DNA from 2 places in the Pseudoalteromonas sp. Of7M-16 genome. Region 2 is predicted to be linked to the other one. Evidence: predicted binding sites of a transcription regulator. Region 2 holds the regulator's gene; the other holds the start of a gene.
The links. The regulator MetJ, encoded in region 2, represses methionine synthesis genes. The targets are predictions, from matches to a motif close to TAGACGTCTAGACGTCTA.

Region 1: metE (5-methyltetrahydropteroyltriglutamate--homocysteine S-methyltransferase) is a predicted target of MetJ. The motif match lies at 8,057-8,074, and genes of this name have one in related genera.

Annotation. Positions count from the first base shown of each region.
Region 1 is NZ_JAKRFY010000038.1:20,600-36,597, reverse strand. It holds gene MHN81_RS26200 (DEAD/DEAH box helicase) at 1-484, opposite strand, end outside; gene MHN81_RS26195 (H-NS histone family protein) at 830-1,135, opposite strand; gene pyrC (dihydroorotase) at 1,935-2,975, opposite strand; gene MHN81_RS26185 (EAL domain-containing protein) at 3,285-5,666, shown strand; gene metE (5-methyltetrahydropteroyltriglutamate--homocysteine S-methyltransferase) at 5,757-8,039, opposite strand; gene MHN81_RS26175 (LysR substrate-binding domain-containing protein) at 8,332-9,219, shown strand; gene MHN81_RS26170 (YdcF family protein) at 9,268-10,032, shown strand; gene MHN81_RS26165 (hypothetical protein) at 10,194-10,547, shown strand; gene MHN81_RS26160 (hypothetical protein) at 10,619-11,095, opposite strand; gene MHN81_RS26155 (glutathione S-transferase family protein) at 11,152-11,808, opposite strand; gene MHN81_RS26150 (LysR family transcriptional regulator) at 11,918-12,769, shown strand; gene MHN81_RS26145 (porin family protein) at 12,881-13,477, shown strand; gene MHN81_RS26140 (tetratricopeptide repeat protein) at 13,461-15,413, opposite strand; gene uvrB (excinuclease ABC subunit UvrB) at 15,864-15,998, opposite strand, start outside.
Region 2 is NZ_JAKRFY010000017.1:69,074-85,071, reverse strand. It holds gene MHN81_RS17360 (phosphatase PAP2 family protein) at 1-134, shown strand, start outside; gene MHN81_RS17355 (MJ1255/VC2487 family glycosyltransferase) at 131-1,177, shown strand; gene MHN81_RS17350 (methyl-accepting chemotaxis protein) at 1,285-3,165, shown strand; gene MHN81_RS17345 (gamma-butyrobetaine hydroxylase-like domain-containing protein) at 3,244-3,618, opposite strand; gene hslU (HslU--HslV peptidase ATPase subunit) at 3,655-4,983, opposite strand; gene hslV (ATP-dependent protease subunit HslV) at 4,995-5,513, opposite strand; gene MHN81_RS17330 (SPOR domain-containing protein) at 5,589-6,128, opposite strand; gene priA (primosomal protein N') at 6,135-8,306, opposite strand; gene rpmE (50S ribosomal protein L31) at 8,561-8,776, shown strand; gene MHN81_RS17315 (malic enzyme-like NAD(P)-binding protein) at 9,392-10,633, shown strand; gene metJ (met regulon transcriptional regulator MetJ) at 10,730-11,050, opposite strand; gene metB (cystathionine gamma-synthase) at 11,379-12,602, shown strand; gene metL (bifunctional aspartate kinase/homoserine dehydrogenase II) at 12,607-14,955, shown strand; gene MHN81_RS17295 (penicillin-binding protein 1A) at 15,032-15,998, opposite strand, start outside.

The DNA.
Region 1 (15,998 bases), on a different contig from region 2:
ATATCCATCCAAGCCCTAGACGATAGGGCGTTGCTGTCAAGCCCAGTAGCTTTAGCTGCGAATTAAACTCTTTCAACCTGTTTATCACTTGCATATATTGGCTGTCTTCGTCACCACTGACACGATGGCACTCATCGATAATCACTAATGAATAAAATGTATTTAGTTGCTCTAGATTACGAGCCAATGATTGAACAGAAGCAAAAGTGACCTGCTGATCGAGTTCTTTTTTATTTAAACCAGCAGAAAATATGCTCGCCTTTAATCCATAACTCTCATATTTTTGAGCGTTTTGCTCTACCAATTCTTTGACATGTGTCAGTACTAATATTTTCCGCTTTGCAACCCTCGCTAGCTCAGCAATAACCAGACTTTTTCCTGCCCCTGTGGGTAATACTATAACTGCAGGATAGTTGCTTTTTCTAAAGTGCGCGATGGTGTTTTCCACGGCTTCTTTTTGGTAGGGCCTTAGCGTATAAATAATGCACCTCAAGTAATCAATCTACGCAAAAGAAAAGTATACCACTGAATCTTCACGAGGAGCTATGTCAAGGTATTGCCATCCATAAAGTACGACAATACAGCTGCCCAACAAAACCCATAAGAGGTACATTTATATATCTGTAATTATTATAGGTAATTAATTCAAAAGTAAAAAAGAAATAGTTTTAAAATAAAGAGAAGAAGGCTTCTATCAAGATAAATAAACTAAAGCAGGTACGCAGTGGTTTTGTATTGAAAATAAAAACAGGTGAAGCAATTTAGTGCTTCACCTGCTCAAACGAATAGTTCCTTTCAATTTAGAAAGTGATTAAAAAATATTTTATACTTATATCTTATAATCATCTAAATTTACGTTTGCGAACGCTTTTGGTGTTTTACCGCGCCCGGTCCACTCATGGACTTTACCGTCGATTTCAATTCGATATTTTGGACTGACTTTGCTGCGCTTGTCCATAGCACCAGAACCAACTAAGTCATCTAGCGTTAATCCCTTTTCTTTTAGCAAAGCTAGTACTTCTTCTTTAGCTTGTGCCTGCTCTTGTTGTTGAGCAATTGCATCTTGAAGTAGTTCATGTGCTTTAGTTAGCTCACTGAAGCTAGCATTTTTAATAAAAGATTTTATTTCACGCATTAGATTTCTCTCACAAAGTGTTGATTACAATTTTCATTGAAGTATTAAAAAGCTCTAATACTGAGAGTATATTATATTTATATAATTTCAAATTAATAGACATTATTTTAATCAAATTAGGTTTTATTAAAAATAGGTACACCTTAACAATTAACATAACCTGCATTAACTTTTTTCATTTTGAATGTATCAAAAATTTATTAAGCCCATGTTTAATAAAGAATTAGCTTATCTTACCCTGACAAGGAATCACTATTTTTCTAATAAAATTTTCAACATTCTTTTCTCTTTAAATTTTAAACTATCTAAGTTATCAGACCTCTTTTTAATAGATTTATCAGTCAATTCGAGACTGTGCTTGCTTCGACAGTGCTGAAAACCAGTGCAACTCCATCAGAATTAACTACACATTTGTGAAGCGACACAACTAAAAAATGAAAATAAGAGAACCAGAATCGAGTCATAATCGTATTACAAAGAACTCAAATCAATATAGTCGAATAATACTAATTACTGCGCGAACACGCCTAATTTCGAGGGATACAGATACATAGCATGCATGGATAACTAAAACGTTCACTTTGCATTGCTTGGCCATAAAGAATGTTGGACAAAATGAAAGTGATAATAAATAGTCACTCACCTTTATTATCGAGAGCTATCTAGATGCCGGTTATTAGTGTTTGGCGCAGCCAATTTATAGCGGCTAACTCTGATAAGCGGACAATTTGGTTTAGGTTCGAAAAAGGCTGCAAATGCAGCCTTTTTATTACACTCAATAAATGGTGTGAAATAATGGTTATTCTACAACTTGCCAATCAATTGTAGCGCCGGCTTTAATTGGCACAACGTTAGTGTCACCAAGAGGGTATGACTCAGGCACTTGCCAAGCACTTTTCTCCAATGTAATGGTATCCTGATTGCGCTCCAAACCATAAAAGTCTGGGCCATAAAAGCTCGCAAAACCTTCTAGTTTATCCAGTGCACCCGCTTCTTCAAAAGCTTCAGCGTATAACTCTATTGCCGCATGTGCGGTATATGCTCCCGCACAGCCACACGCAGCTTCTTTTTTATCTTTTGCGTGCGGAGCTGAATCCGTACCTAAGAAAAACTTTTTGCTTCCACTGGTCGCAGCATCAATTAAAGCCTGCTGGTGGATATTGCGCTTCAATATAGGGAGACAGTAATAGTGAGGTCTTATCCCACCTGCCAACATATGATTGCGATTGTACAGAAGGTGGTGAGCAGTAATAGTCGCCGCCACATTGTCCGGTGCAGAGCGAACAAATTCTACCGCATCTTTTGTCGTTATATGCTCAAGTACAATTTTTAACTGTGGAAATGCATCAACAATTTTTGCCAACTTAGTCTCAATAAACACTTTTTCTCTGTCAAAGATGTCGATAGAGGAGTCCGTGACTTCACCGTGGATCAATAACAGCATGCCGACTTCCTGCATTGCCTCTAGTGCAGGATATACTTTTTCGATATCGGTTACACCTGAATCAGAGTTAGTCGTTGCCCCAGCAGGGTACAACTTAGCAGCAAAAATATGACCGCTTGCTTTTGCTTTTTTGATTTCTTCAGGCGTCGTTTTGTCTGTTAAATATAAAACCATTAACGGTTCAAAACCCGCTTTCGGTCCAGCTGCCATAATACGATCTCGATATGCTAGCGCAGTGTCTGTACAAGTCGCTGGAGGTACTAGGTTAGGCATAATAATTGCGCGGCCCATATATCGACTAATATCGCGTACAGTATCTTTAAGAACTTCACCGTCTCTTAAGTGTACGTGCCAATCATCTGGGCGAGTAATGGTAAGGGTCTGATTACTTGTCATTGCTAATTTCCACTGCTGAATTTGCCCGATCATAGGCGCTGTAAGGCTTTTAGTAAAGCAATTCAAGGTATTTTGTAGACGACGAAATGTGCTGGCTCAGCTATATTCCGGCTATGTTCATTTTGATGTAATACTATATAAGGTATCAACACTTGAAAGGCTTAACACATTCTCTTCCAAAAAGTACCTGTTTGAAGTACGGATTGTGCGCTTTTTTTTACAGTGGTATTTCTACTTTTTTACAACATAATTTGAGATTACATTGTTAAGTGAGATAACGTACAATCAATGTCCAACCGAGTATTGCCTATGCTGTTAGAAAAAAAACTAGAATCAAAAACAGAACAGTTGAGCATTATCAATCAGTTTTCATCCTCGTTATTGCAAATTACCCATTTAGAAGAGCTATTTGATTACGTTACTTCGCAAGTTGTTAAACGCCTCGGCTTTGTCGATTGCGTAATTTATTTAGCTGATCAAGATTGCCAGTATTTAGAAGTGGTTGCCAGTATGGGAGTTGCACAACACAGTGAACGCTATGAGGTAGCACAGCAAACTATTCCTATCGCGGCCGGGATAACTGGCCATGTTGCACGAACTAAAAAACCTTTTATATCTGGTGATTTGTCTCTAGAGCCGATGTATATAGCAGATTCCCAGCCCGCACTGTCTGAGCTATGCGTTCCATTGGTATATAAAGAACAGTTAATTGGCGTCATTGATTGCGAGCACCCAGAGCAAAACTACTTTACTTCAAGCCATTTACAAATACTCTCGACCGTCGCACATTTGTTAAGTGCCAAAATATATCAAGTTCGTACGGTAGATCACCTCACTGCAACGGTTTCTCAGCTCAATGAAGCACAGCTAATCGAAAAATGTATCCTGAAGATCGCCAATATAACATACCACTCTCAAGAGCTTGATACGTTTTACGATGAGCTTTATAAAATAATCAATACAGTGTTGCCTGCCAATAATTGTTTTATCGGCATCTACGATACTAAACAAGATATGCTCGAGATCGAGTATTTAATTGAGGATGGTAATAAGTGCCTTGCGCAGCAAAAAGTGTCCAAGTCACAATTAAAGCATACCGCTTCATATTATGTGATCCGGACACAATCCGCTTTACTGTGTGACCATCAACAATTTCAGCATCATATTGATCAGGGCCATTTTGAAATGATAGGCCGCTCTCCACAGGCTTGGCTTGGGGTGCCTTTTGTAGTCAATGATCAGTATCAAGGCGTGATTGTTTTGCAAAGCTATGAGCAGCATGAAACATTTAATCGCCAGCACTACACCATCCTAACCTATATAAGCCGGCAAATCAGTATGGCCATTGACCGTCGATTGGCTAAACAAGCGCTTGAACACAGGGCCTTACACGACGACTTAACTGGGCTGGCCAACCGTTACTTATTAATAGAGCGAATGAAGCATGCGATCTTATCTCTCGGTCGCCAAACCGAGTCAAACCTGCACTGTCTGATTTACCTCGATCTCGACCGATTTAAAAGTATCAATGACTCTTTGGGGCACGATGTAGGCGATCGCTTTTTAATCGCGATAGTTAAAGCACTGCAAACATGTATTCGTAAAACAGATACATTTGCTAGGCTCGGTGGTGACGAGTTTGCTATCTTCATGGAAAATATCCAAGATGAAGAGCAAGTCTCAAAAGCACTGCACAGACTGACACAAGCAATTGCAAACCCGTTCACCATAGATACACATGTATTGCAGGCATCTAGCAGTATTGGTGTCGCGTTCACCGAGCACGACTCGGATAACGCCATCACACTATTACAACAAGCCGATGCAGCCATGTACGAAGCTAAATCTGCCGGGCGAAGTCAGATCCGTTATTTTAACAATGCCATGCGTAGCAAGTTGAAACATCAAGCAGACATAGAAAATGATTTACAGCATGGAATTATTAATGACGAATTTGAACTGTTCTACCAACCGATATTTACTTTAAACCAACCCAAGGTAGTTAGCTTTGAAGCACTGGTGCGCTGGCATCATCCAAAAAATGGATTAGTCGCGCCAGATCAGTTTATTCCCATTGCTGAAAGTACAGGACAAATTATTGAGTTAGACCGGCATATTTTAACCCTCGCGGCAAAGCAATTATCAAATTGGCGACAACAGGGCGTGTCAGACATAAAAATGACTGTCAATGTCTCATCTCGGCACTTTGCAAGTTTAGAATTTATTGAGTATATCCATGCACTGTACGACGAGTATAAATTGCCAAGCGGTAGTTTATGTTTAGAAATTACAGAATCGGGACTCATTGAAAACTTAAGCCTCGCCACTAAGATCATTAATGGCATTACTCCGCTAGGTGTGCGGCTATACCTAGATGACTTTGGCACTGGCTATTCAGCGCTCGGCTATTTACATCAACTCCCCATTCACGTTTTGAAAATAGATAAAAGTTTTGTAGAGCAACTGTCAACAAAAGACAGCCCGCTTATCGATGCCATTTTATCGCTGGCAAAGTCCTTGCGACTACAAGTAGTTGCTGAGGGAATAGAAACGCCAAAACAGTGGGCAAGGTTAAAACGTAAAGGGTGCCAGTTAGGGCAAGGATATTTAGTCTCTCGGCCTATGCCAAGTCAAAAAGCGCTGGCTTTTTTACAAGCGCAATCAGCAAAAATAATTGAACACTCGCATTAAGTAATACCGGATATGCCCACGCAAGGGCATATCTCGGTTTGCACACTTAAACTTCTATGAGTAATAAAAAGCGCAAATAATTATTAGGGCTCAGTCTGATCTAGATAGTTCTGCTCGTAACTCTTTTGTCGCCGTCACCATATTATCGAGTGCGGCTCGTGTTTCTTCCCATCCTCGTGTTTTCAATCCGCAATCGGGGTTTACCCAAAGCCGAGTAACCGGGATTTTTTCTGCTGCTTTATGAATTAAACCTTTTATCCACCCAATATCTGGAACATTTGGTGTGTGGATATCATATACGCCTGGGCCAATTTGATTTGGGTAGTCAAAGCTTTCAAAAGCCCCCAACAATGCCATATTAGAGCGAGAGGTCTCTATGGTGATCACATCAGCGTCCAAATCAGCAATCGCTTCAATGATGCCATTAAATTCGGAATAACACATATGCGTGTGTATTTGCGTTTCATCCTTTACCCCGCTAGCGGACACACGAAAAGTGTATGCTGCCCAATCTAAATAAGATGACCACTGTGAGGCTTTTAGCGGCATGCCTTCTCTAAATGCAGGTTCGTCAATTTGGATGATCTCGATGCCTGCATTTTGCAGGTCAACGACTTCATCTCGAAGCGTCAAGGCAATTTGATTTGCAATTACATGTTTATCGACATCTTCACGGATAAAGGACCAAAATAGCAGTGTAATGGGCCCCGTTAACATGCCTTTTATCTTCTTTTTAGTTAGTGACTGTGCAAACACAGTCCATTCAATAGTCATAGGTCGCGACCTTGTAACATCTCCCCAAATAATTGGCGGTTTTACACAACGAGAGCCATAACTTTGCACCCAACCTAATTGAGTACACGCGAACCCATCCAGCAATTCCCCAAAATACTCAACCATATCATTGCGCTCAGCTTCACCGTGTACCAATACGTCCAAACCCAACGCCTCTTGTGCAAGCACTGCATCACGAATTTCCGCCTTCATTTTTGCGTGATATGTAGCTTCTTCAAGCTCCCCAGCTTTAAAAGCCCGTCGCGCAGCTCTAATCGACTGTGTCTGCGGAAATGAACCTATGGTTGTCGTCGGTAATAAAGGTAGCTGTAAAACACTCGCCTGCTTTAGATTGCGTATTGGAAAAGGATTATTACGCTGACCATCTGTTTCAGCTAATGTAGCTACCCTTGCTTGAACATCTAGTCTATTTACTCGTGGCGAGTTCTTTCTCGCATTGATAGGCGCTGAGTAATCAGCAATCGCAGTACTGTCATCGGTTGACAATGCCTTCTTGAGCAGAGATAACTCGGTACCCTTTTGTCTCGCAAAGGCGAGCCAAGATCTCATTTCAGAATCGAGTTTTTCCTCCTGTTCAAGATCGACAGGCGTGTGAAGCAATGAACATGATGGCGCTATCCATAGGCAATCTCCTCGTTTTTTCGCTACCGTTGAAACTTGCTGATATATCGCTTCAAGATCGGCACGCCAGATGTTTCTGCCGTTGATAACACCCAAAGACAATATTTGCTCATCACGCAATAGTACGTCGAGTTTTTCAATATCTGACTCACCAGTCACACAATCAAAATGGATGCCCTCAACAGGGTAGGAGGCAATGTCCTGATAGTAATTTGCCACCGAGCCAAAATAGCTTGCAAGTAATATTTTAACGCCCTGGCCAGATAATTTACTTAGGCTGGTATTTAATGCAGCTCGATAACTGTCGTCAATTTCAAGTGCCAAAATGGGCTCATCGATTTGAACCCACTCGATGTTTTGCTCTGCGAGCTTTGCCAATATTTGTTGATAAACATTCAACAAACTATCCAATAGTGTCAGTTTGTTAAACTCTTCCCCTGCACATTTAGCCAGATATAAATATGTGACAGGACCTATTAGTACAGGCTTTACTTTATACCCAAGTTGCTGAGCTTCATTAACCTGCTCAAACAACTCCTGCCAGCCCAGTTTAAAGGCTTGGTTAATGCTCAACTCGGGTACAATGTAGTGATAATTGGTGTTAAACCACTTGGTCATCTCACTTGCAGCGCATGTGCAGCCTGTGGGCGCGCGACCTCGAGCAACACGAAATAAAGTGTCAAGATTGGCGTCATCACAGCCTTGGTGATGACGTTCCGGTATCGCGCCAACCAACATAGAAGTCGTCAATACATGATCATACCAAGCAAAGTCTCCAACAGGTAATAACTCAACACCCTGCTCTGCCTGTAAAGCCCAATTCTCAGCGCGGATCGCGCGCCCTTTTTCAACCAGCTCTGTGCGGGAGATCTTACCAGCCCAATAATTTTCTAGTGCGAATTTGAGCTCGCGCTTTTTGCCGATGCGAGGAAAACCTAAATTATGAATAGTTACCATGACGAACAACTCCACTTTAGATGTTTAGACGTCTAAAAATTAATTCTAATGTAGATTTTTCTCAACTGATCGATTCTCAAATGCAACTTGAGCAAAATTAAATTGTATTTTTTTTAAAAAAAGTTAAATAAATAATGACAACGCTGTCAAAAATAGTGTTATAGTGATTTAGTGAAATTTTGAACAATCGCTGGTGGAATTGTAGACGTCTAGACGTTGAATGACCTGCTAGTACAGCGTAATATGGATGTAATCTGAGTTTTACTCACGTTTAGAATGAGATTTATTAATGATGATAGACATTAAGCACCTAAAAACCATTGCTACCCTGAAAGATACTGGATCACTGGTGAACACTGCACGTGAGTTATTTTTAACTCAGTCTGCTTTGTCTCATCAAATTAAAGATCTAGAAAATAAATTAGATTGTCAATTATTTGAACGTAAAACCCAACCCGTGCGGTTCACCCCACAAGGTATGTTGCTATTAGAGCTAGCCAGTGAAGTGTTGCCTAAAGTAGAAGCAACTAAATGCCGACTTAAAGAAAGTTTGAATCAACCAATATCCCAGCTAAAGCTGAGTGTAGAATGTCACGCCTGCTTTCATTGGTTGCTACCAACAATCAAAGAGTTCAATAATTTTTGGCCAGATATTCGCGTAGATTACGAGCAGGGGTTCAGCTATGATGCGATCCCTGAGCTACTAAATGACGAATTAGATATTGTACTTACGTCAGACATTAGAGAGCCTGAACTGCTCGAGTATGCACACGTTTTCGATTTCAAGCTCAAGTTGATTGTTGCGCCAGATCATGAGCTTGCCAAAAAAGCCTATGTCACGGCACTAGATCTCAAAGATGAAACAATCATTTCTTACCCGATCCCAAAAGAGCGACAAGATATATTTAAGCACTTTATTCAAAATGCACGCTTTGATGGCACACTCAAGTCGGTCGATCAGGGCCTCCTGATCTTTCAACTAGTCAGTGCAGGTATGGGTGTAGCAGCTCTGCCGGATTGGCTAGTAACACCATATGAAAGTCAGGGACTCATAAAGTCCATTCCACTTGGCGCACTCGGCCTCAGTCGCCCTATGTACTTGGCCATGAAAAAGAGCATGAAAGATAACCCTGTTTACAGACACTTTTTGAATACGTGTAAGCAATCTATTAGCCGATAATAGACAGACAGGTTAAACTAGCTCTAACTGGGAAAGTTAGAGCTAATTATGTTTGAACTAAAAAAAATTATCGGTAGCCTGCTGATGCCGCTACCGATGTCTCTTATTATTATTTTTCTTTTATTACTGCTTACCTCTAAAGCAAACAAAAAGAGCTACCTAGCCTGTTTAAGCACCGTTCTAACCTTATGGATGATCAGTACCCCTTTTTTTGCAAACTTCATAATTACGCCCAAAGAGCAAACTCAGAAAACATTCTCTGTAAAAGCACACTCGCAGATTGATGCAATTGTCGTTCTGGGCAGCGGCGTGCACCCCAATACAAAACTGACAGCCAACCAACAACTTTCGAGTACCGGTATAGCAAGGCTTATTGAGGGCATCAGACTGGCACGCATTTATCCAAATGCCGAGTTAATTGTCTCCGGCGCAGGACTAAGCAATGTCACAAGTAGCGAGTTGATGGCACAAGCCGCCCTATCTATAGGGATCAGTTCACATCGCATTAGACAAAACCCACAAGCGTATGATACTGCTCAAGAGGCCAAACTTTTAGCGCCGCGTTTAGTAGACAGCAAGGTGATCCTCGTTACGTCAGCCAGCCACATGCATCGCGCACAAGACCTCTTTTCCGCACAAGGAATTGATACGTACCCTTCGCCAGTGGAAGTATTCAGCTATCACAATACGCCCACTTATCTGAAATTTATTGCCTCTAGCAGCGTATTAAACGCCATTACAACCTATACTCACGAGTGGATTGGCCAAAAGTGGATAACCCTTAGAAGAGCGCTAGATAGTGAAGCCCTGTAAGCACATGGACGGTAAAAAGGTGTAAATTGCATAAAGTTAGACCTAATGAAACTTGAATCTGTGCTTAAAAACGCAAAAAATTGAAAAATTGCTCAAAAATAGGTATAAATGGCGTTTATTCTTAACCTGCGTATCCACGTACAACACGACTGGGATCTACGATGAGTAAACTTGATAAGACTGAAGTTCTAAGCGCATTTGAAGCTGCTTATGAAGCTGTGAATGGCAAAAAGCCTGAAATCACAATCAAACCAGGCTGGTACAGCATTGATGGCGGCAAAAATATGCGCCTAGCTGACGTCGCGGCATTAACCGAAGAGCTAACTTCAGGTTCTGCTGGCGCTAAAGCGGAAGAAAAGCCGGCAACTAAAAAAGCAGCTCCTGCTGTTAAGGCAAAAGCAGCAGCTTTTAACGTTGTAACAGCAAACGAAGAAGGCTTTAAAGCTGAGGAAGCTTGGATTGTAGAGCTTGCAGAGAAAGACCACGACTGTCGTCTTCCTCGCGGTGTTGTTTAAGCACTAAAATGTGTGGTGCCACATTCATCTATGTCGGCACCCTCATTTCCCTAAACCAACCTAAAACAAATCTAACATTCAAAACGCTGTCTTGTTACCTTCCCCCAGTATGGATCTACATATTCATCTTCAATCAAATCTAAACCCGGCAACTTTAAAATAGCACTGCGCCAAAACTCTGTGGCATAACCCGCCCCAGCAATTTGCTTTATCGTCCAACTGCCTGGATACATCGCCCATAGTGCATGCGCAAACTGAGTCCCTAACTTTGCTTTTCTAAATACTGGTACAATATAAAACTCAGCAATTTCCATATCTTTGTCACTGTGCATATAAATAGCAGCAATCCCGGCAGGCACGCCCGATACATAGCAGACAAAAGCAGACACTTGCTCCTGTGCAATATCTGTATCTAGCTCAAACATGCCATCTTGTCGTGGCACTTTTTCAGTTAATTTAGAGAACTCAGCTTCATAAGCTTGTGCAAGGTTATAGTACACAGCTTGGTTTAAATCATTTACGGCGACGAGTTCCATACTCTTTCCCATCAATACAACTCCCTCAATGCTACCCCTAAATTTGGGCTAAATTATGGAGTGATTACTTACTCTGTTCGTTCTGTGCCAGCTTCATCACACTCGACGACTTCATGTTCAAGTAGCGCCTGCTCACGCCACTTGCCCAGTACAGGACAAGCCAATACATGGTCAATATACCTCGAAGCTGTTTCGTTAAGTGTGACGCCATACGTATAAAAACGCATACACACCGGGGCATACATGGCGTCTACTATTGTCCAATGACCAAACAACCAATCTCCTTGATGGCCATGTTGCATTTGCTCGGTAAAAATATCTTCAATTCTCTGAATGTCTGTTGACACTTTTGCATCGACTTCAACATGACGCTTCGCTCTAATATTCATAGGCATTGCATTTTTTAGTGCCGTAAATCCGCTGTGCATTTCAGCACACAATGCCCGTGCACGTGCCCTTTGTTCACGATTTTTAGGTAAGGCTTGCCCCGATAAGTAAGTTTCATTGATATATTCCAAAATAGCGAGGGACTCCCATACAGTCACTTTACCATCAACTAATGTCGGCACTTTTAATGTTGGACTGATATTTTCTAAGGTATTGTAAAATTGCTCAGTTTCTAAGCCAAGCTTCACTTCTTCATAGTCCACATCAAATTTTTCAAGTAGTAACCAAGCTCTCAGTGACCATGTAGAATAATTTTTATTACCAATAAATAACTGCATCGTAACTCCTTTAAATTTAAAACTCTTTGAAAAGACAGTTAATGCTAGATTGCAATTTCAACTAAAACTAGCGGATAATTTAAATACAATACATCAATATATTTGATACATGGATATAGAAGCTTTAAAGAGTTTTCTGGCATTTGTCGAAACCGGCAGCTTTACACGCACAGCCACACAAATGCACAAAACACAATCTGCAATCAGCATGCAAATGAAGAAGTTGCAACAGGACATAGGGCAGCAGCTGTTTGTTAAAGAAGGGCGACAACTGCATTTAACCAGTGAAGGCATGGCTTTGGTGGGCTACGCAAAAAAAATAGTCCAACTGCAGCAAAGTGCATTGACGAACTTAGCTTCTGCAACGCCCAAGACACTGCTCCAGCTAGGGTGCCCCGATGATTATGCCGAGTCTGTCCTGCCTAAGCTCATTGAACTTTTGCACCAAAATGTAGAACACCTAGACCTGCAAGTTACATGTGCTTCAAGCCCACAATTATTAAGTCAATTAGATCAAGGGTTACTCGACCTCGCCATCGTGACACGCAGTGCCAATTCAGAGCAAGGCTATTTACTTTGTCAGGATCATGGTGTCTGGGTTGGCGCAAACCAAGCCAACCTTTTAGAACAATCAACACTTCCTCTTGCCGTTTTTCAAAAAGAGTGTCGATTTCATCAAGCGGCAATTGAAGGCTTGATGAAACAGAATCAAGCTTTTAGTGTTATCGCTTGTTCAGGCAGTGCCAGTGCACTACGCGGCTTGGTTAAACAAGATCTCGCAATATCCGCTATGGCTAATTTGAGCCGAAACGCCCTACCTGTACTGAAAGATCCCCGACTACCACCACTACCAAGTATCGAAATCGCTTTAGTAAAACACAGTGGCTCCTCTGCCGTAGTTTCCCAAAGCCAAGTTGAACAGATCTGTCAGCAATTTCAATATCGCTTTAGCACACAATAGTGTTTTTCGCATATTTTCACTGACCCTTACATTTTTTGACAACGGTGCCACAGACTCTCACAGGCCTTCTCCCTAAACTGAGTCACAAGTTAACCAAATGGAATATGCGTAATGAAAACTTTATCTCTACTCTCACTAGTACTGGCTGCGGCAACTTCTTTTTCAACAATGGCAAACATCAGCGATGATAAGCACAGAGTGGGTGCCCAGTTATCTGGTGGCTCAGCATCTTACAAAAGTTCGAGCCAAGATGGCGACGGCGTTGGCCAATTGTACGTTTATTACAACTATCAATTTGACCCAACTTGGGCGCTTGAAGTAGGTCTAAACGGCGGTGGTGACTCAGATAAGTGGGAATGCACAGACACACAAAACAGAAAGTTCACGTGTACTCAATTGAACAAAACCTTATTCGAAATAGGTGCAAACGATTTGGAATATGGCAATTTGATCGTCGCGGCCAAAGGCCAATATAAATTGACAGAGCGAAACTCTCTATACGGTAAATTAGGTGCTAACTTTTATGATTATGAACTCAACCGAGGTAGCAAAACCTTAGAAGAAGATGATGGTGTCGGCTTTGTCGCTGAACTAGGATGGCAGTACGACTGGCAAAATGGCATGGCGATGAACGTCAACTATCAGTACCTAGATATGGGTGACCTGGACGTATCTGCACTAGGCGTTGGTGTCAGCTATCGCTTTTAAGTAAACTCTGATGTGGTATATACAGCGTAATGGCAACTCCGCCCATTTCGCTGTGTGAAGCACTGATCTCCCCCTTGTGTGCTTGGATGATCTGCTGACAGATCGCCAAGCCAAGGCCCGAACCTCCATGATCTCTGCTGCGTGACCCCTCGCAGCGATACAGCCGCTCAAATATTTTCTCTAAATCTTCATTGGCGACACCTGGAAATGAGTCCTCGACTAAGACCGTCAATCCCTTTTCATTCACATTCATGGATATCTGAGTTTTTCCGCTTGAACTGGTATAAAAATGACTATTTCTCAAAAGATTAAAAATAACCTGTCGGATCCTCGCTGCATCCAAATTACAAATAGAGTCGTGCACTTTTTCAGAAAATGACAAGGTTTGTTGCTTGGTCGCATACATAGGCTGAAATTCCTCGACAATTTCTTTAAGCAATATGCTGACATCTACAGGCTGTTTATCTAACACCATGGCATCATTATCAAATTGCGCCGATTGGTAGATATCTTTTATTAAATTATCGAGATGGCTGATCTTTTTCTGGATTTTCAAAAAACCTTTGACTGGATCAGGCTCTATATTGTGCTGCATTGCTTCTACAGTCAATTTTAAAGCCGCGAGTGGGGTTCTTAGTTCGTGAGAGACATCAGCCAATAAGCGATTTTTCTGAGCGAGAGATTCAGCCATCATGTCGGACTCTAGCTCAACAAATTGCTGCTTCTGTTTTTGTCTTTTGTATATATAGATGGCAACAGCCATAAAGCATAATAGCAACGACGCCCCCATGCCACGCTGTAGTTTTAAGTTTTCTAGGGTTGCTTTTGCCAGGTCTTGTTCATTTTGGATCAGCTTCAAAGCCTGCTCTTGCCGTATAAACTCTACGTTTTGCTGCATGGTCAGGGCTTGCTGTTTATCTAGATCATGATATAGCTGAGTTTTAGTATCTATAAATGCTTCAAGGCTGAGCATTGCGAGCTTATACTCTTCTAGCTGCTGTAATGCTTGCGCCTGATATTTCAGCAAAGTAGCGCGATATGAGTTGCCAATTCCCGGCAGTGCCATCACAGCTTCGATTTCAGATAACGCCTGCTTGTATTGAGCTTGAGCTAGACGGATCTCTATAATGACGATGCGAACAGTGTGTTCTGTTCGTTTCGCTTTCGCCTCAATTGCAAGTTCTAAAGCTTCTTGCGCCACTGATAAAGCCTGTGCCAAAGCTGACTGTGCAACATAAATATTGGCTAATATACTCAGCTGCCAGGCAAGATCGCTATTAGCGCCACTGGCGCGTGCGAGTTTGATACCTTCTTGACTATGATCTAGTGCTTCGCTTATCTTTCCGAGCTGCAAATGAACTTGGCTTAGTTTACCGTGGCTGTTAGCGATATGAATCGGATCACCAAGCGCCTTGTCCACTTCTAAAGCCTGCTTAAAATGCTGAAGTGCCTGTGGGTACTTTTCTAGATCTCGATAAATTTCGCCAATATTATACAGTGAGTTGGATATCCCCTGCTGATTTTGTAGCTGACGCTGTATGTTAAGCGACTTTTCGTGAAAACGTAGAGCGAGTTGCAAACTCCCCATGTAATCGTAGATCACACCTAACTGATTGTAGTACTTGGCTAAACGCGCTTTGTCTTGGATCGGAGCAACCAAGGAAATGGCATCTTTAATGACCCGCTCTGCCTCACTGTAGTTAGCTTGATACCTCAAAGCTCGAGCGAGTAAATGTAATATGTCACTTCGTAAAGTCAGGTGTTCTTTTGGCACCAGATTTCGTGCTTGCTCCAATAGCAGTAATCCTGCACTTATATCGCTTTGTTTAATTGCTAACTGGGCCTGCAGCAATTTGATCTGTGCTGGCGCTTCCTTGAATGTACTCATTACGGGGAGATAAGACTCTAATTCATATAGATGCTGTTTAGCCTCCATAAAGTGTCCTAGTTTAGTCTTTGCTTTGACTTCAATAATTTTAAGTTCAAACCAAAAACGTGAACTTGGCTGCGGGTGTATAAATAGCTGATTAAGCTCATCTACTTTGACTAATGTTTGTTTTGGATTTTGTTCCAATGAGAGGGAAAGTTGAGATAATGAAGTCTGTACCTGCTGATCACTCGCATAAGTGAGCGGTATTGATAACAATAAAATGAGTAATAAACTAACTTGGTGACCAAATAACACAGTACAGAGCGACTCTCACAAAATGGCATTTCGATAACTATAAATGGTTCAGCTGCACCCGCTGGATATTCAGGTGCTACGCTTTGCCCACTTCATACACTAGATAATTTAACCGTTTTTCGCCAACTTAGCACCTATTGTTTATAAATAAGCCAGCAAAAGAGTCGTGTTATATCTGTACTTGGTATTTTTTTCCCTACTTTAACTATTTAAAAGCTGCTGCTGTAAAAGTTGGATTTGATCACGAACTTGCGCCGCTTTTTCAAACTCCAATTCACGCGCATGCGTCATCATCTGAGTTTCTAGCTGAGCTATCTGTTCGGTCAGCTGAGCCGT
Region 2 (15,998 bases):
TGCTGATATGGGCGGCAGGAGTTTCGTTGTCACGCGTTTTGGTTGGAGTGCATTATCCAATAGATGTTGTGCTCGGCGCAGTGATGGGCAGTGGGTGCGCATTATTGGCCATCGGCATTTTAGGAGAGTTATGAGAATATTATATGGGATCCAAGGGACGGGCAATGGCCACATTACACGTGCGCGTGTGATGGCGGAATGTTTTACCAAACTCGGAATTGATGTTGATTATTTGTTTTCCGGAAGGGATGCTAACCAGTACTTTGATATGGGGGTATTTGGTCAATATCAGGTGAGACGCGGGCTAAGCTTTATTACCAAAGGCGGCAAACTAAATTATCAAGAAACCGTAAAGCAGCTTAAACTTGGCACCTTTTTACGCGATGTTCGGCAGCTGGATATTAAGCAATATGATCTTGTGTTCAACGACTTTGAACCTGTGTCCGCATGGGCTGCCAAATTGGCGAAAGTGCCTGTTGTCGCGATGAGCCATCAAGCGGCATTTTTATCTCCAGAAGTGCCTTTATTTGGCGCAGGTTTTATGGAACGAGCTTTGATCCGCTGGTTTGCGCCTGCAAATGTGCATTTAGGGGTGCATTGGCAACCTTTTGCAAAAAATATTTTGCCGCCTTTTATCGCATTTCATGGTAATCAAACCGTATCAATTGCGAACAAAATACTGGTTTACCTGCCTTTCGAAGATCTGAATAGCATTGTTGAATTGCTTGGGGATTTTCCTGATAGAGAATTTTATTGTTATCACCCTGATGCGGTTGATCAGTCGATCAATCATATTCATTTGCGCGCGCCGTCCAGAACGGGGTTTTTAGAAGATCTGACAAGTGCATCTGGGGTAGTTGCCAATGCAGGGTTTGAGCTTTCTAGCGAGGCGCTCAAGTTTGGCAAGAAGTTATTATTGAAACCTTTACAAGGACAATTCGAACAATTAAGTAATGCTATGACGCTGCAGTCATTAGGCTTGGCTGAGGTGATGAACTATCTAAATTCCGAAGCGTTGGGGGAATGGTTGGAACATCCAGAGGGGCAAATGATCGATTTTCCTTCAGATGCGACGCCGCTGGCAAAGTGGCTTGCAAAAGGCCAATGGCAAGATTACGGCAGTTTACATGACAGTTTGTGGCAACCAATCCTCTATAATAGGAACAAAGTTGCATAGCATGTGAAAAACATGAAATATTTTTGATTAAACTTGTAGATTCAATTTCAGCGCAAGGTGAGTTTGGCTATACTGTATTGCAGGTTCTGTAATAATTAGGTAACTGTATGGCTCTACTTGAAAATCTAACCATAAAAAGGCGTTTGCAGCTCAATGCTGTTGTTGTCGGTGTTGCTTTGCTGGTTATGCTAGCTGTGATCATCACTGAAGCCAATACAATGCGCCAGTTGAATGAGACCATTCAATACGCAGAAGAACTGGATGTTCATGAGTTGTCCATGCGAAAGTATGAGAAAAACTTTCTATTTTACAAAGATGTAGCGGCGCTGGAACAGTTTGAAAAGGAATATAAACAACTTAAGCAAAAAAAATCGCAACTTGAAGCTGTTTTTATCGACTTTGGCATCGATTTAGCGCAATTGAATCAGTTTGAACAGTTGGTTACCCAATATCACGCTGAATTTAATCGCGTTGTTGAATTACAAAAGACCATAGGCATGCACCCAAAAGATGCCCTATATGGTGAATTGCGAAAAGCGGTGCATGGTGTAGAAACGCTGCTAAAACAAAAAGAAGACTACAAGTTGCTGACGACCATGCTGCAACTCAGACGCGCAGAAAAAGATTTTATGCTGCGTCTAGATACCAAATATCTAGGTAAGTTTAATAAGCACATTGAGACGTTTGAGTCTCAGATCCATGCATCCAGTCATAGCCGCGCTTACCAGCAAGAGCTCATTGATTTACTCGGCGTGTATCAAGTCAAATTCAAAGGCTTGGTGGATGCACAGGTAACACTGGGTGTCGATTTAAATAGCGGTGCATTGGGCGATATGCGTACCGTGGTAAAGAAAAGCGATGCGGTGGTTGTCGCCATTGTTGAGCAGACCAAGCGTGAGATCGCAGAAAACGCAGAATTTGCCAAGTCGATTGCAATTCTAATTTTCTTTGCCGCAGCCGCCATTGTGATGGTATTGGTATGGTCGACCAGCCGATCTATTATTCGCCCTGTTGAGCGTGTTTATCAGACGATAGAGCGGATCAGACGAGAGAACAACCTCGGTATTTTGATTGAGCACAGTGGCAATGATGAAATTACCATCATGACACGCGACTTCAATAGCTTAATTGAAGACTTCAAAAACTTGATCGCAGATGTTCATCGCGCTTTAGTGACCATCAATGATGCCACATCACACCTTTCTGCGACCACAGCGCAAACCAGTGCTGGTATGAATGAGCAATTGCATGAGGCGGATATGGTGGCAACTGCAGCCACAGAAATGCAAGCGACGATTCAGGACATTTCGCACAATACGGAAGCCGCAGCGCAAAAAGCAGAATCGACGAATAACAATGCACAGCAAGGCCGCAGTGAAGTGACCTCTACCATAGATCACATTATGGCATTGTCTCACTCACTCAGTGGTGCCTCTGAAGTTGTTGGTCAGTTGGAGCGCGATGGTGAAACCATCGGTTCGGTACTTGATGTGATCAGAGGAATAGCCGAACAAACAAACCTGTTAGCACTGAATGCGGCGATTGAGGCAGCTCGAGCGGGCGAACAAGGCCGAGGTTTTGCAGTGGTTGCCGACGAAGTTAGATCCTTGGCACAGCGTACGCAAGACTCGACACAAGAGATCGAAAGTATCATTTCGACATTACAACAGCGTACCCAAGATGTTGTAAGTATTATGGAAGAGTGCCGAAGCCAAAGTAATGAGAGTGTTGAGCAAGCCGAACGTGCTGGAGAGCTTTTAGGTTTGATCACAGAAGATGTGCAAAACATTATGGATATGAGTACGCACATTGCAACTGCCATTGATGAACAGAATCAGGTTGCGTCAGAAGTAAATAAAAATGTCGTTAAAATCCGCGATATTGCGCAAGATGCATCTGAACACGCTGCTTCCAATGCGCAAAGTAGTGAAGAGCTGTCTGAACAGGCTCGGGCACTGCACAATGCCATTGATAAATATAAGGTGTGATAACTAAAGCGCGTCTAGAGGAGTTTAGGCGCTCTCTTGCAAACAGCATCCATGTGATGCTGTTTTTGTTTATAAGGCCTAAGGGACAAATTTAATCGGTACGCTGTCTTTGTTCTTATGGTGTTGCTGCACTTTTTCTTGATATTGTGCCCATAACACTTGGTGATTTGTACATAGCTTACGTAGGTACTGCCAACTAAATAAGCCGGAGTTGTGGCCATCGTCAAAACACAGCCTTACGGCATAATGCCCTACTGGCTCAATTGCGTTTAAGGTCACGTTTTGCTTGTTTAATACCAGTTGCGCTTGTTCAGGACTATGTCCTTGTACTTCCGCAGAAGGGGAGTGCGTACGTAAAAATTCTGTACTGAGCGTGACTTTCATGCCATCGTCAAAACTAATGTCGAGTTGTTTACTTAGTCGATGGTAATGGAGTTTGGTTACTTGATACATAAAAATTGGGTCAGCATCGCTGACCCAGTCTCCGAATTATAGAATGAAGCGGCTTAAGTCTTCATCTTGAACTAGCATATCAAGGTGCTGTTCAACGTATTTCGCATCAATTTTCAATGCTTGACCTGCTTTGTCTGAGGCATCGAAAGAGATCTCTTCCATCAGCTTTTCCATCACAGTATGTAGACGCCTTGCACCGATATTTTCAGTCTTTTCGTTTACTTGCCATGCAGCTTCTGCAATACGCTCAATCGCATCTTCAGTGAAATCGACAGTCACTTGCTCTGTTTGTAACAGCGCTTGCTGCTGCTCAGTGAGTGATGCATGAGGCTCAGTCAGAATACGCTTAAAGTCTTTTGCAGTCAGAGCTTCAAGCTCTACACGAATAGGTAAACGGCCTTGTAACTCAGGGATCAGATCAGAAGGCTTAGCCATTTGGAATGCACCAGAGGCAATAAACAAGATATGATCTGTTTTAACCATGCCGTGTTTTGTACTGACAGTAGAACCTTCAATTAAAGGTAATAGGTCACGTTGTACACCTTCGCGACTGACGTCAGGACCTGATGCTTCACCACGTTTACAGATTTTGTCGATTTCATCGACAAACACGATACCGTTTTGTTCGACGGCGAAGATAGCTTGCTCTTTTAACTCTTCAGGGTTTACTAACTTAGCGGCTTCTTCTTCGATGAGCAGCTTAAAGGCATCTTTAATTTTAAGCTTGCGACTCTTTTTCTTGTCGCCAGACAAGTTTTGGAACATGCCTTGTAGCTGGTTGGTCATTTCTTCCATACCAGGAGGCGCCATGATCTCAACTTGCGGTGATGTTTCCGCGATATCGATATCGATTTCTTTGTCGTCTAGTTGACCTTCGCGTAGCTTTTTACGGAACACTTGACGAGTTGAGCTATTTTCAGCTGGCTGTGCTTCACCCCATGCGTCTTTAGCAGGTGGTAATAGCGCGTCCAAAATGCGCTCTTCAGCAGCTTCTTCTGCACGGTGTTTGTGCTTTTTAGTCTGCTGCTCACGCGTTATTTTGAAAGAGACTTCAACTAGATCGCGGATAATGGTTTCAACTTCTTTACCCACATAGCCCACTTCTGTGAACTTGGTTGCTTCAACTTTGATAAATGGTGCGTTGGCAAGTTTAGCGAGTCGGCGTGCGATCTCAGTTTTACCTACACCTGTTGGGCCAATCATAAGAATGTTTTTAGGGGTAACTTCAGCGCGCAGATCGTCATTGAGTTGCATACGACGCCAGCGGTTTCGAAGAGCAATCGCAACTGCTTTTTTGGCTTTGTCTTGACCAATAATATGCTGGTCCAATTCATGAACGATTTCTCTAGGTGTCATTGCTGTCATGGATTTTCCTATTACAATTCTTCGATGGTCTGGAAGTTGTTTGTGAATACACAAATATCACCCGCAATTTTCAAGCTTTTCTCGACAATTTCGCGTGCACTCAAGTCGGTATTTTCAATCAGCGCTGTTGCAGCCGCTTGGGCGAAGTTACCGCCACTACCAATGGCAATAAGGTCATGTTCTGGCTGTACAACATCGCCGTTACCTGTGATGATCAGTGAAGCCGTTTCATCCGCTACAGCAAGCAGCGCTTCGAGCTTTCTGAGCGCGCGGTCTGTTCGCCAATCTTTGGCCATTTCAACAGCCGCACGAGTGAGATGCCCTTGGTGCATTTCCAATTTAGTTTCGAAACGCTCAAATAATGTAAATGCGTCGGCAGTACCACCGGCAAAACCTGCCAGTACTTTACCGTTATAAAGGCGACGCACTTTTTTGGCATTGCCTTTCATCACCGTATTGCCAAGAGACACTTGGCCGTCGCCACCGATAACAACTTTGTCATCACGACGAACGCTTACGATAGTAGTCATAGTATTCCTTAAAAGAGGCCTTTGCCTCGGATAATTATATCAATAAATGCTTAAATGAGGGCAGCTAGGCTAATTTCAAGTCCAGCCCCAAATTCCGCAGTCAACGATTTTGATGCGCTGCAATCTATTTTTATCGCTTTCAGCATCGCGCTTTTTGTCATAGGGCCCTAAACGCACACGGTACCAAACACCGTTACTCCCTTCAGTGCGGCGAATTTCAGATAAGAGGCCTGCAAAGGCGATGCGCGCTTTGCGCTTTTCCGCTTGTTCATAGGTTCTGAAAGAGCCACACTGCATTTGAAATGGACCCCGTGATTTAATGACTTTAACCTCAGCTTCCACTTTCGCTCTTTTCATATCATCGATGAACGGAGGTGGACGAGGCAGCTCTTTTTTATTTTCAACCACAGCAGCAGGTTCTGCCGGTGTTTGTGCCTGTTGGACTTTGGCAGGATCAGCATGCTCTTTGATAAACCACAAGCCATAGGCGAACCCCCCAATCAGCAGCAGTGCGAATGCCGCGAGGACTTTCGGAAAAGGTTTCTGCGTTTTAGGTTGTTGTTTCTTTTGTCCCTTTTTCTTCGGGGTTTTGTTTATATAATCGTGTTGTGCCATATCAGTTTAATAGGTATCCATAGGATCAACATCAATATTCCAGCGCACCCGTGTGGCAAGTTTGTGGCTGCTTATATATTCCTTAAGTTGCATGAGATATTGATGCAAAACATTGCGTTGCGTTGCCTGTATATGTAATTGATAACGGTACTTTCCCGCTAGGCGCTCCATGGGCGCAGGGATCGGACCTAGCAATTGTATACCAGAGAATGGCTGCGCTGGAACCAAATCGGATAAAAATGTCATGACAAGGTGCGCGGAAGTTGCTTCTGCTCTGACCAACGCGAGGTGCGTGTAGGGTGGAAGCATTGTCTCTTGGCGTTCAGTGAGTGCGTAGCGCGCAAAGTCTTGATAGCCATTGTTGACTAAATCTTGTAGCAGTGGGTGTTCGGGAAAGTGAGTCTGTAGTATCACAGTGCCAGGCTCTCCACTTCTACCTGCTCGACCTGCCACTTGGGTTATCAATTGGGCCATGTGTTCGGTTGCTCTAAAGTCACTTGAATATAATCCACTGTCGACATCCAAAATGACCACGAGCGCAACATCGGGAAAGTGGTGACCTTTCGCCAGCATTTGTGTGCCGATCAGCACTTGAGCCCCACCTTGGTGGATCTGCTCAAGGGCACTTTCTAAGCTGCCTTTCCTTCTGGTTGAATCTCTGTCAATACGACAGATAGGGACGTCCTCAAATTGAGCAGCGATAAACTCTTCCAGTTGCTCTGTACCAAGTCCTGTGGGCATAATTTGCGTACTACCACAATCAGGGCATTGGTGAGGAACAAATTGCTGTTCACCGCAGTGGTGGCACACCAAGCGCTGCATTGATTTGTGATAGGTGGCGCTGGTACTACAGTGTTGACAGTCACTTATCCAAGCACACTCATGGCAAATTAATGTCGGCGCGAAACCTCGGCGATTTAGAAAGATCATTGCCTGCTTACCCATTGCCAGAGTACGTTCAATTGCTTTTAAACTTGTGCTGGCGAAACCACCTTGCGTTTGTTGGGCTTTCATATCGACAAGTAAAAATTGATTGTCTTGACTGGTTTGCGCACGTTTACTTAGTGTCAGCAGTTGAAACTTGTTGTCGAGTGCTTTTTTCAGGGTTTCCAGCGCGGGTGTTGCTGTCCCTAAAAGCAGCGAACACTGTGCTTGGTGAGCACGGTAAGCGGCCAAATCTCGAGCGTGGTAGCGCAAACTATCTTGTTGTTTAAACGAGTGATCATGCTCTTCATCAACGATGATCATAGCGAGGGATCGAAACGGTAAAAAAATACTAGAGCGAGTGCCAATTACAAGCGCTGTGGTGGCTTGCTGAGCACGACGCCACGTATGCAAGCGCTCGTTATCAGTGAGATTCGAATGCCATAGATCAACCGGAAGGCCTGGAAAGCGACGCTTGAATCGATTGACCGTTTGCGGGGTTAGACCGATTTCGGGTACCAACACTAAAGCTTGTTTTCCTGCATTGAGTACTTTTTCTAAGCACTGCAAATACACTTCGGTTTTACCGCTGCCTGTGATCCCCTCAATTAAAAACGTGCGAAAACCATCGGTATGATTTACTGCACTGCAAGCGGTTGCTTGTTCTTCATTTAAAATGGGTTTAGTACCGATAGATAGAGGTTGGTTTTGCCAAGAAGTATCTGGACGAAGTTCTTCACAGATGAGCTTTTTTTCCAGCAAGCCTTTTATTTGTGCTTGTGTAAAGCCCAAGGTTTTGAGTTCACTGTGTGTCGCATCCCCGGCACTGCGCAATTGTTCTAGTAAGGCAAGTTGCTTTTTAGCTCTTAATTGTGTGGTTTCTCGTCCCGCGTCGGTGAGTGTTAAAAAGGGGAGCTGCGTTTTGTCTACATTATGGCCGTCACGCAGTGCGCCTGGCAATGCGGTAAATATTGTCTCACCGAATGGGTAGCAATAATATTGACTAGCAAAAAGTAAAAAATTCAAATGAGCACTATCTAGAATGGGTGTACTGTCAATGACAGATTCAAGCGGCTTAATTTTATTTTCAGGGACGTCACTGTGTTTTTTTAACTCGGTGACGACAGCGACACAACGCCGGTTGGCAAATTTGACCCAAACTCGACCGCCGACACAAGGGGTCATGGAGGATTGGTAGGTGTAATCAAAAGTCTTGTGTAAAGGGACTTTTATTGCGACAGCTGCAAATGGCATGTGCTCTCCAAGTGATCCGCCTATTGCGTAAAAGTAAGAATGCGAAGTGCCAGAGTATACCTCATCACTTTCTACTTGTGAGGGTAAATTCCGGATAGCAAACAGGAATAATAAAAATCTAGTTAGATACTAATTTATTGCTTGTAGTTTGAGCATGAAAGTCCTAAAATACGCGTCCAATTTATTTGTATAACGACGTATGGTGCCAAACTTCGGGTTTGGAGAGCGATACGGCCTTAAATTAGAGGTTTCCTATGAAAGAAGGTATTCATCCTAAGTACGAGACGATCTCAGCAACTTGTTCTTGTGGTAACAAATTCGAGACGCGTTCAACACTTTGTAAAGACATTCACCTAGACGTATGTTCTTCTTGCCACCCGTTCTACACTGGTAAGCAGAAGATCCTTGATACTGGTGGTCGTGTTGATCGCTTCAACAAGCGCTTCGGTGCGCTATCTGCTAAGCGTTAATCAGTGCTTAGTAAGTGAAAGAAAGCACCTACGGGTGCTTTTTTCGTTCTACCACTTGTTTCCCTCATTCCAGCGATCCCATAACTCCTACCAATAAAAATAATGTGCAATTTGGTATTGTATTAAAAAGTTGCCATATTTGTTCTATAGCATGTGTCTAACTAAACTGTTTAATTGGCACAACTCTAATGTGTTTTTTGCACTGAAATTATGAAGCAAAATGTGAGATGTGTGTTTAAAACTGTCTTTGTTTTGAATAGTTATGCTTATTTAATTTTTAATTAAAGTTAGTTAAATTCATCTAAATGTCACTAAATGTAGTTATTTTCTTTTAACTGTATGGTTTTGTTAGTGAATTGATTCTTGTTCGTTATATATGGTTTTTTTGCATATAAATTAACCTTTCATGGCCAAGAAATGCGGATGTTACCGTTAATTTATTGCTGTAAATTTTGATGAAAAGTAGCTTAAAAGTCGCTAAATACCAAAAAATATCGTCTAACAGGATAGACCTGATAGTGCTTGAATTAATTTTCAAAAGAGGTATTGTTGAAAGCAGTTAGCGAATTTTTATCTCACTCTCACTTTTAACTTCTCGTAGGAAAAAATCGCGTCATGTCAGATTTACGTGAAAAAGCATTACATTACCACGCTCACCCCGTCCCAGGTAAAATCAGTGTTGAACTGACAAAACCTGCTGAATCCGTCAAAGATCTTGCCTTAGCTTATAGCCCAGGTGTTGCAGAGCCGGTGCGCGAAATTGCAGCAGATCCTGCTAATGCATACCGATACACAGGTAAAGGCAACATGGTTGCTGTTATCAGTAACGGTACTGCTATTTTAGGTCTGGGTAACCTAGGACCTTTGGCGTCTAAACCTGTAATGGAAGGTAAAGCGCTTTTATTCAAGCGATTTGCAGGTCTAGATTCGATTGATATCGAAGTAAAACACCGCACGACCGAAGACTTTATCAACACAGTTGCAAATATTGCAGACACGTTTGGCGGTATTAATTTAGAAGACATAAAAGCGCCAGAATGTTTTGAAATTGAAAAAGCTTTAATTGAGCGTTGTGATGTTCCTGTTTTTCACGATGATCAGCATGGTACGGCTATCGTAACTGCTGCTGGGATGTTAAATGCTTTGGAAATCCAAGGTAAAGACATCAAAGAGGCGATCATTGTTTGTTTGGGTGCTGGTGCAGCCGCAATCGCTTGTATGGAACTGCTAATAAAGTGTGGTGCTCAACGCGAACACATTTACATGTTAGACCGCAAAGGTGTTATTCATACTCGTCGTGATGACTTAAATGAGTATAAAACGCTATTTGCTAATAACACAGATAAGCGCACGCTGCAGGATGTTATTGCTGAGGCCGACGTATTTGTTGGTGTATCAGGCCCTGATCTGCTTTCACCAGAGGACCTTAAACTGATGGCTAATAAGCCAGTGGTTTTTGCTTGTTCGAACCCAGATCCAGAGATTAGCCCTGAAGTGGCACATGGTGCTCGTGACGATTTAATCATGGCGACAGGCCGCTCTGACTATCCAAACCAAGTTAATAACGTGCTGTGCTTTCCGTTTATTTTCCGCGGTGCATTAGATGTACGCGCTACTGCTATCAATGATGAAATGAAAATTGCGGCGGTAGAAGCTATTCGAAGTATTGCAAAAGAGCCTGTACCGGAAGAAGTATTGGTTGCAGCAGAAGTAGAAAGCTTAGAATTTGGCTCAGAGTACATCATTCCAAAGCCTATGGATCCACGTTTACTACCTCGTATTGCAAAAGCAGTTGCACAAGCTGCAATTGACTCAGGTGTTGCACAGATTGAACTACCTGAAAATTACATGGCATAAATTTTACAGCTAAGTCTTGAATGAGGCTTAGTGTGTATTACGTGATATAAAAAAGCCTCACATTCGTGAGGCTTTTTTATACTTAAAAGGAACTTATTATTCTTCGTTTATCTCAGGGATATCCAATCCCATTTTTTCCATAATCTCGCGAACTTCTGCTGGGATCTTTTCTGGATTATCTTTTCTTAAGTCTTCGTCATTTGGCAAAGGCTGGCCAGTAAACGCATGTAAAAACGCTTCACACAATAATTCACTATTTGTCGCATGGCGCAGGTTGTTGACCTGTCGACGAGTCCGTTCATCTGTCAGTACTTTAAGTACATTCAAAGGAATTGAAACAGTGATTTTTTTCACCTGTTCTGATTTTTTACCGTGTTCTGCATATGGGTGAACATATTCACCGTTCCATTTAGCCATAATTGTGTACTTGCCTCAGTGTTTACCTTGAATGTGAATAAGACTGGATTTTGTTTGCTGAGTGCACTGCTGACGGTTTGTACTATATACCAAGCTAATCGCTGTGTACTGTACAGGAAATTGGCAGAATACTCGGTCTTTTGCCATATTAGGTCAAAGATTCAGTCTTATTGGCATCCTTTATCGCTTTCGTGGCGAAATTTTATCGGTTTGAATAAGATAGTCAAATACTAGTTATTTAGCCATATAGAAGTATAAATGTTTTGACATCTCACAATTGTTCATCTAACCTTTTAGACGTCTAAACATCCAAGTATCTAGGTGACCTATGAGCCAAAGTAACAAGTCAACGATTGCCGTGAGAAATGGCATAGATGCAGATAAGCATCATGGTGCAGTTGTGCCTCCTTTATATCTCTCTACGACCTATTCTTTTGCTGATTTTGATAAAAAGCGGGATTATGATTATGGTCGCAGTGGCAACCCAAATCGAGATATTTTAGCCGATACACTCACTCAGCTAGAAGGTGGCGAAAAAGGCATTATTACCGCAACTGGCATGGCAGCGGTTCACCTTGTGACACAGTTATTAAACCATGACGATACTTTGGTGATCCCGCATGACTGCTATGGTGGTAGTTATCGATTATTTACCTCTTTAGAAAAGCGTGGCTTATTAAAAGTAGAAGTACTTGATTTAACTCAGCCTGAGAGTCTGCAAAAAATTGCGGATATTGCACCTAAGATCGTTTGGATAGAAACTCCGAGTAATCCAATATTAAGACTGACAGATATTGAAGCGGTAGTGGCAGCAGCGCACGGTTGTGGCGCTTTGGTCGCTGCGGACAATACATTTTTGTCACCAGCGCTGCAAAACCCTATTGCCTTTGGTGTGGATATTGTTGTGCACTCTACGACTAAGTTTATCAATGGTCACTCAGATGTTGTTGGTGGAGCTGTCATTGCTCGCACGCAAGAATTGGGTGAAGAACTTGCTTGGTGGGCAAACAATATCGGCATTACAGGCTCTCCTTTTGACAGCTATTTAACACTGCGTGGGCTTAGAACTTTAAAAGTGCGCTTAAAGCAGCATGAGCACAATGCGCTGGCGATAGCTCAGTATTTAGAGTCTTCTCCATACGTTGAACAAGTTTATTATCCTGGTTTGGCTTCTCATCCACAGCATGCGCTCGCTAAAAAGCAGCAGCATGGATTTGGCGGCATGGTGAGTTTTGACATCAAAGGGGGTCTAAAAGATTCGGCTGCATTTTTAACTTCTTTATCCCAATTTTCGCTAGCTGAATCTTTGGGTGGTGTAGAGAGTTTGATTTGTCACCCAGCTACGATGACCCATGCAGGCATGGATCCGCAGGCTAGACTTGAAGCGGGCGTAGGCGATACGTTAATCCGAATTTCCGTTGGAATTGAAGACGTTGAGGATTTGTTAGCAGATCTTGAGCAAGCGTTTAAAAAGGTGTACAGTCCTGTAAGCGGTAATTCTGACGATGCCAAAGACTTTAAATTATCCCCTGCACATACGGTTTTATGGTAACAATATGACAAAAGTAGTACACAAATTTGGCGGCTCTAGCCTTAGTTCTGCAGCGCGCTATCAAGCGGTTGCTAATATCATTTTAGGCCAATGCCAAAGAGGTGATTGTGTCGTTGTGTCAGCGGCGGGTAAAACCACAAATACGCTTGTGAAGTTATGGCAAAGTTATTTACAAAAAGATGACAATGCCTTTAATGACATTTTATTGCAGGTGGAAAACCATCAAAATCAACTGCTGACAGAGTTGTTTACAAGTCAGCAGGCAAATACTCTGTTAGAAAAATTAAAAGATGAATTACAGAGCATTGCAAAGGCGGCAGCAGATCTTAACTTGCATGAAGCATCGTTATTGGCACATGGTGAAGTATGGTCTGCACGTCTGTTAGCACATTTATTGTCGACATTAAATGTCAGTGCGCTTGATGTGGATGCGAGAAGCTTATTTACCCAGCATCAAGGTCAATTATTACATGCACAGAATAAACAAGCGTGTATCGAACAATTAAGTGGCGATAAAATTCACATAATGACTGGGTTTATTGCCTCAGACTGTGATGGTAATACCATTACTCTGGGCCGCAATGGCAGTGATTATAGCGCAACCCTGTTGGCTAATTATATTGATGCGCAGGCAGTATCAATTTGGACAGATACCCATGGTGTGTTCAGCACCGATCCGCGTAAAGTTAGTTCAGCAATTAAATACCCTAAGGTTTGTAGAGCGCAAGCGAATCTGCTAGCTCGTTTGGGTAATCCAGTACTGCATGCAAAAACGTTATCACCACTGAAAGATACCAACATTAAACTTCAAGTGCGTAGCAGTTATGACCCTGAGGCCGTAGGCACGGAAATTGTTAAACAAGGTTATAGCAAAGATAAGCGGTTTATAACCACATTCGAGGAACTCGATTTAATTCGAATTGAAGGACTTGCTACAGGTGAGGTGCGGACCTTAAGCCAATTAATACAACATAGTATTCACCACTTTAGCAAAGGTGGTGAAGATTATCTCTTAGTGCCGAGCAATGACACCCATGCCGTAGCTAGCCACTTGCAAGGCAGGGGGAATATCGTTGAGTCTCACTTGAGAGGATTGGCAATTGTGGCACCGAGCCATGAAACACATCAGTTAACTCAGCAAGTGGCTGCGGTTTTAGAGCAGCAAGATGTGGTGGTGCGTTTTACACACAGTGACGGGCGTTATGCATTATTTTTGACAGATCAATCTATCGATAGCGATGTGCTCGCTATTTTACATGACAAGGTCGTCAATAAAGGTCGAGAATTAGCTGTGATCATCGCGGGCCTTGGCAATGTGGGCGAAGTGTTCGTTGAGCAATGTCAAAAGCAAGTTGAAAAGTTACAGGCAAACTTTGATCTCAAGATTGTAGCTTTGGTTCGCTCTAAAGAAATGTTGTTTTGCCCAAGTGGTATCAATATTCAAAACTGGCAACAGCAATGGCGAAGCGAAGCACAAAGCTATCAGCAGTCAGATCTGCTGGAGCGTATCGGTGAACTAGACTACGAGCACAAAGTGGTGATTGATATTACAGCCAGTGATGCTTTTAGCGATATGTATCCGAGTTTTGTGGCACATGACTGTCATTTGATAAGTGCCAACAAATATGCTGGGACGGCAGCACAAGCTTGGTATGGAAAACTACTTGAGCAATTACAAGAGCGCAACTTACACTGGCGTTATAATACGAGTGTTGGTGCCGGGTTACCGATCAATTTTGCATTGGCTGATTTACAAAATAGCGGTGATGCGGTGACGCGCATAGAGGGGGTGTTCTCCGGAACTCTGTCTTGGTTGTGTAGTAGTTTTGACGGCTCTAAACCTTTTTCTGATTTGGTGATAGAAGCGCAGGGCATGGGCTATACCGAACCGGATCCGAGAGAAGACTTATCAGGTCGAGATATGCAGCGTAAATTGCTTATTTTGGCCAGAGATTTAGGGCTTGAATTAGATGTTGAAGATATTGCACTAGAACCGTTGATGCCGGAGCATTTGGCGGCAGGTGATTGGGATTCTTTTCTCGCTAAGCGTCAGGACTTAGATGCATTCTATCAGTCTCGTTATGAGCAGTCGCAATCTGAAGGTAAGGCGCTGCGTTATACTGGGGCTTTAGATATCGATGAGCAAGGTGAGGTTAGCGCTAAAGTTGGTATCGCCTATGTTGAGGCTGGCAGTGCAATTGCGAATTTAACCCCTGGTGACAATATTTTTGTGATCACCAGCCAGTGGTATGAAAGTAACCCGTTAGTGATCCAAGGTCCGGGCGCTGGTAAAGAGGTGACTGCAGCGGGGATCCACTCTGATTTATATTGGTTAACACAGAAGCTCAAATAATAGAGTTGTTTACTTAAACGATATTTTGCCAATTTAAAAGGCCATGCACTGCATGGCCTTTTTGTTTTTCTGTTGTCTAAAATAATTCTTCTGACGCTGGCAGGCTATCATCAAAAGGTGTGCTACTGCCTGAATCTAAAACATATTTTGTCGGGGCGGTTCCTCGTTCAAAATACTCAAAGCGGCTGGTGTAGTCATTTTTTTCACTCAGTAGACCCGTTTTTAAATCAATACGTATTGATACAAGCCCAGGTGGCGGTTCAATGGGCGCCAATGGTTCTTGTTTGAGCGCATGGCGCATAAAGCTCACCCAGGCAGGCTGCGCCGTCGTAGCACCTGCTTCTCCACCCACAATCTGCTTTTTGCCCAAGTTAGTATTGTAAGCCGCGCGACCGAGTGGTTTGCTGGCATCATCAAACCCAACCCAAACTGTGGTAAGTATATTTTGGTTAAATCCGGTAAACCACGTATCAACGGCATTGTTTGTTGTACCGGTTTTGCCCGCTAAGTCTTTTCGCTTCAGTGTCTGAGCTCGCCAACCTGTGCCGGTCCAACCTGTTTTATGTCGCCAACTGCCGCCGCCCCAGATAGCGCTTTTCAAGGCATCGGCGACTAAAAAGGCATTTTTTTCCGAAATGATCCTGGGTGCGCATGTATATGGATCGGCTTCCAGTGCTTCTTCACTGCATACACGCAATGGACTTGCCGTGCCTAATTCATTGCCAAACGCATCGGTTAACCTGTCAATAAAATATGGTTCAATCAAATGCCCACCATTGGCAAATGCACTCATTCCTCTTGCCATTTCAAGGGGGGTCATCGCAGCACTACCTAAGGCGAGAGATTCGCTACGTACCACATCTTCGTCACTAAATCCGAACTTGAGAATGTGATCTGCAGTGTTATTTAATCCTACGCCACGCATTAAGCGGATTGACACAACATTTTTAGATTGCGCCAATGCTCTTCGAATACGAATTGGGCCACTGTATACATCCGGGCTGTTTTTAGGTCGCCAAGCCACGCCTAGACTGTTATCCCAG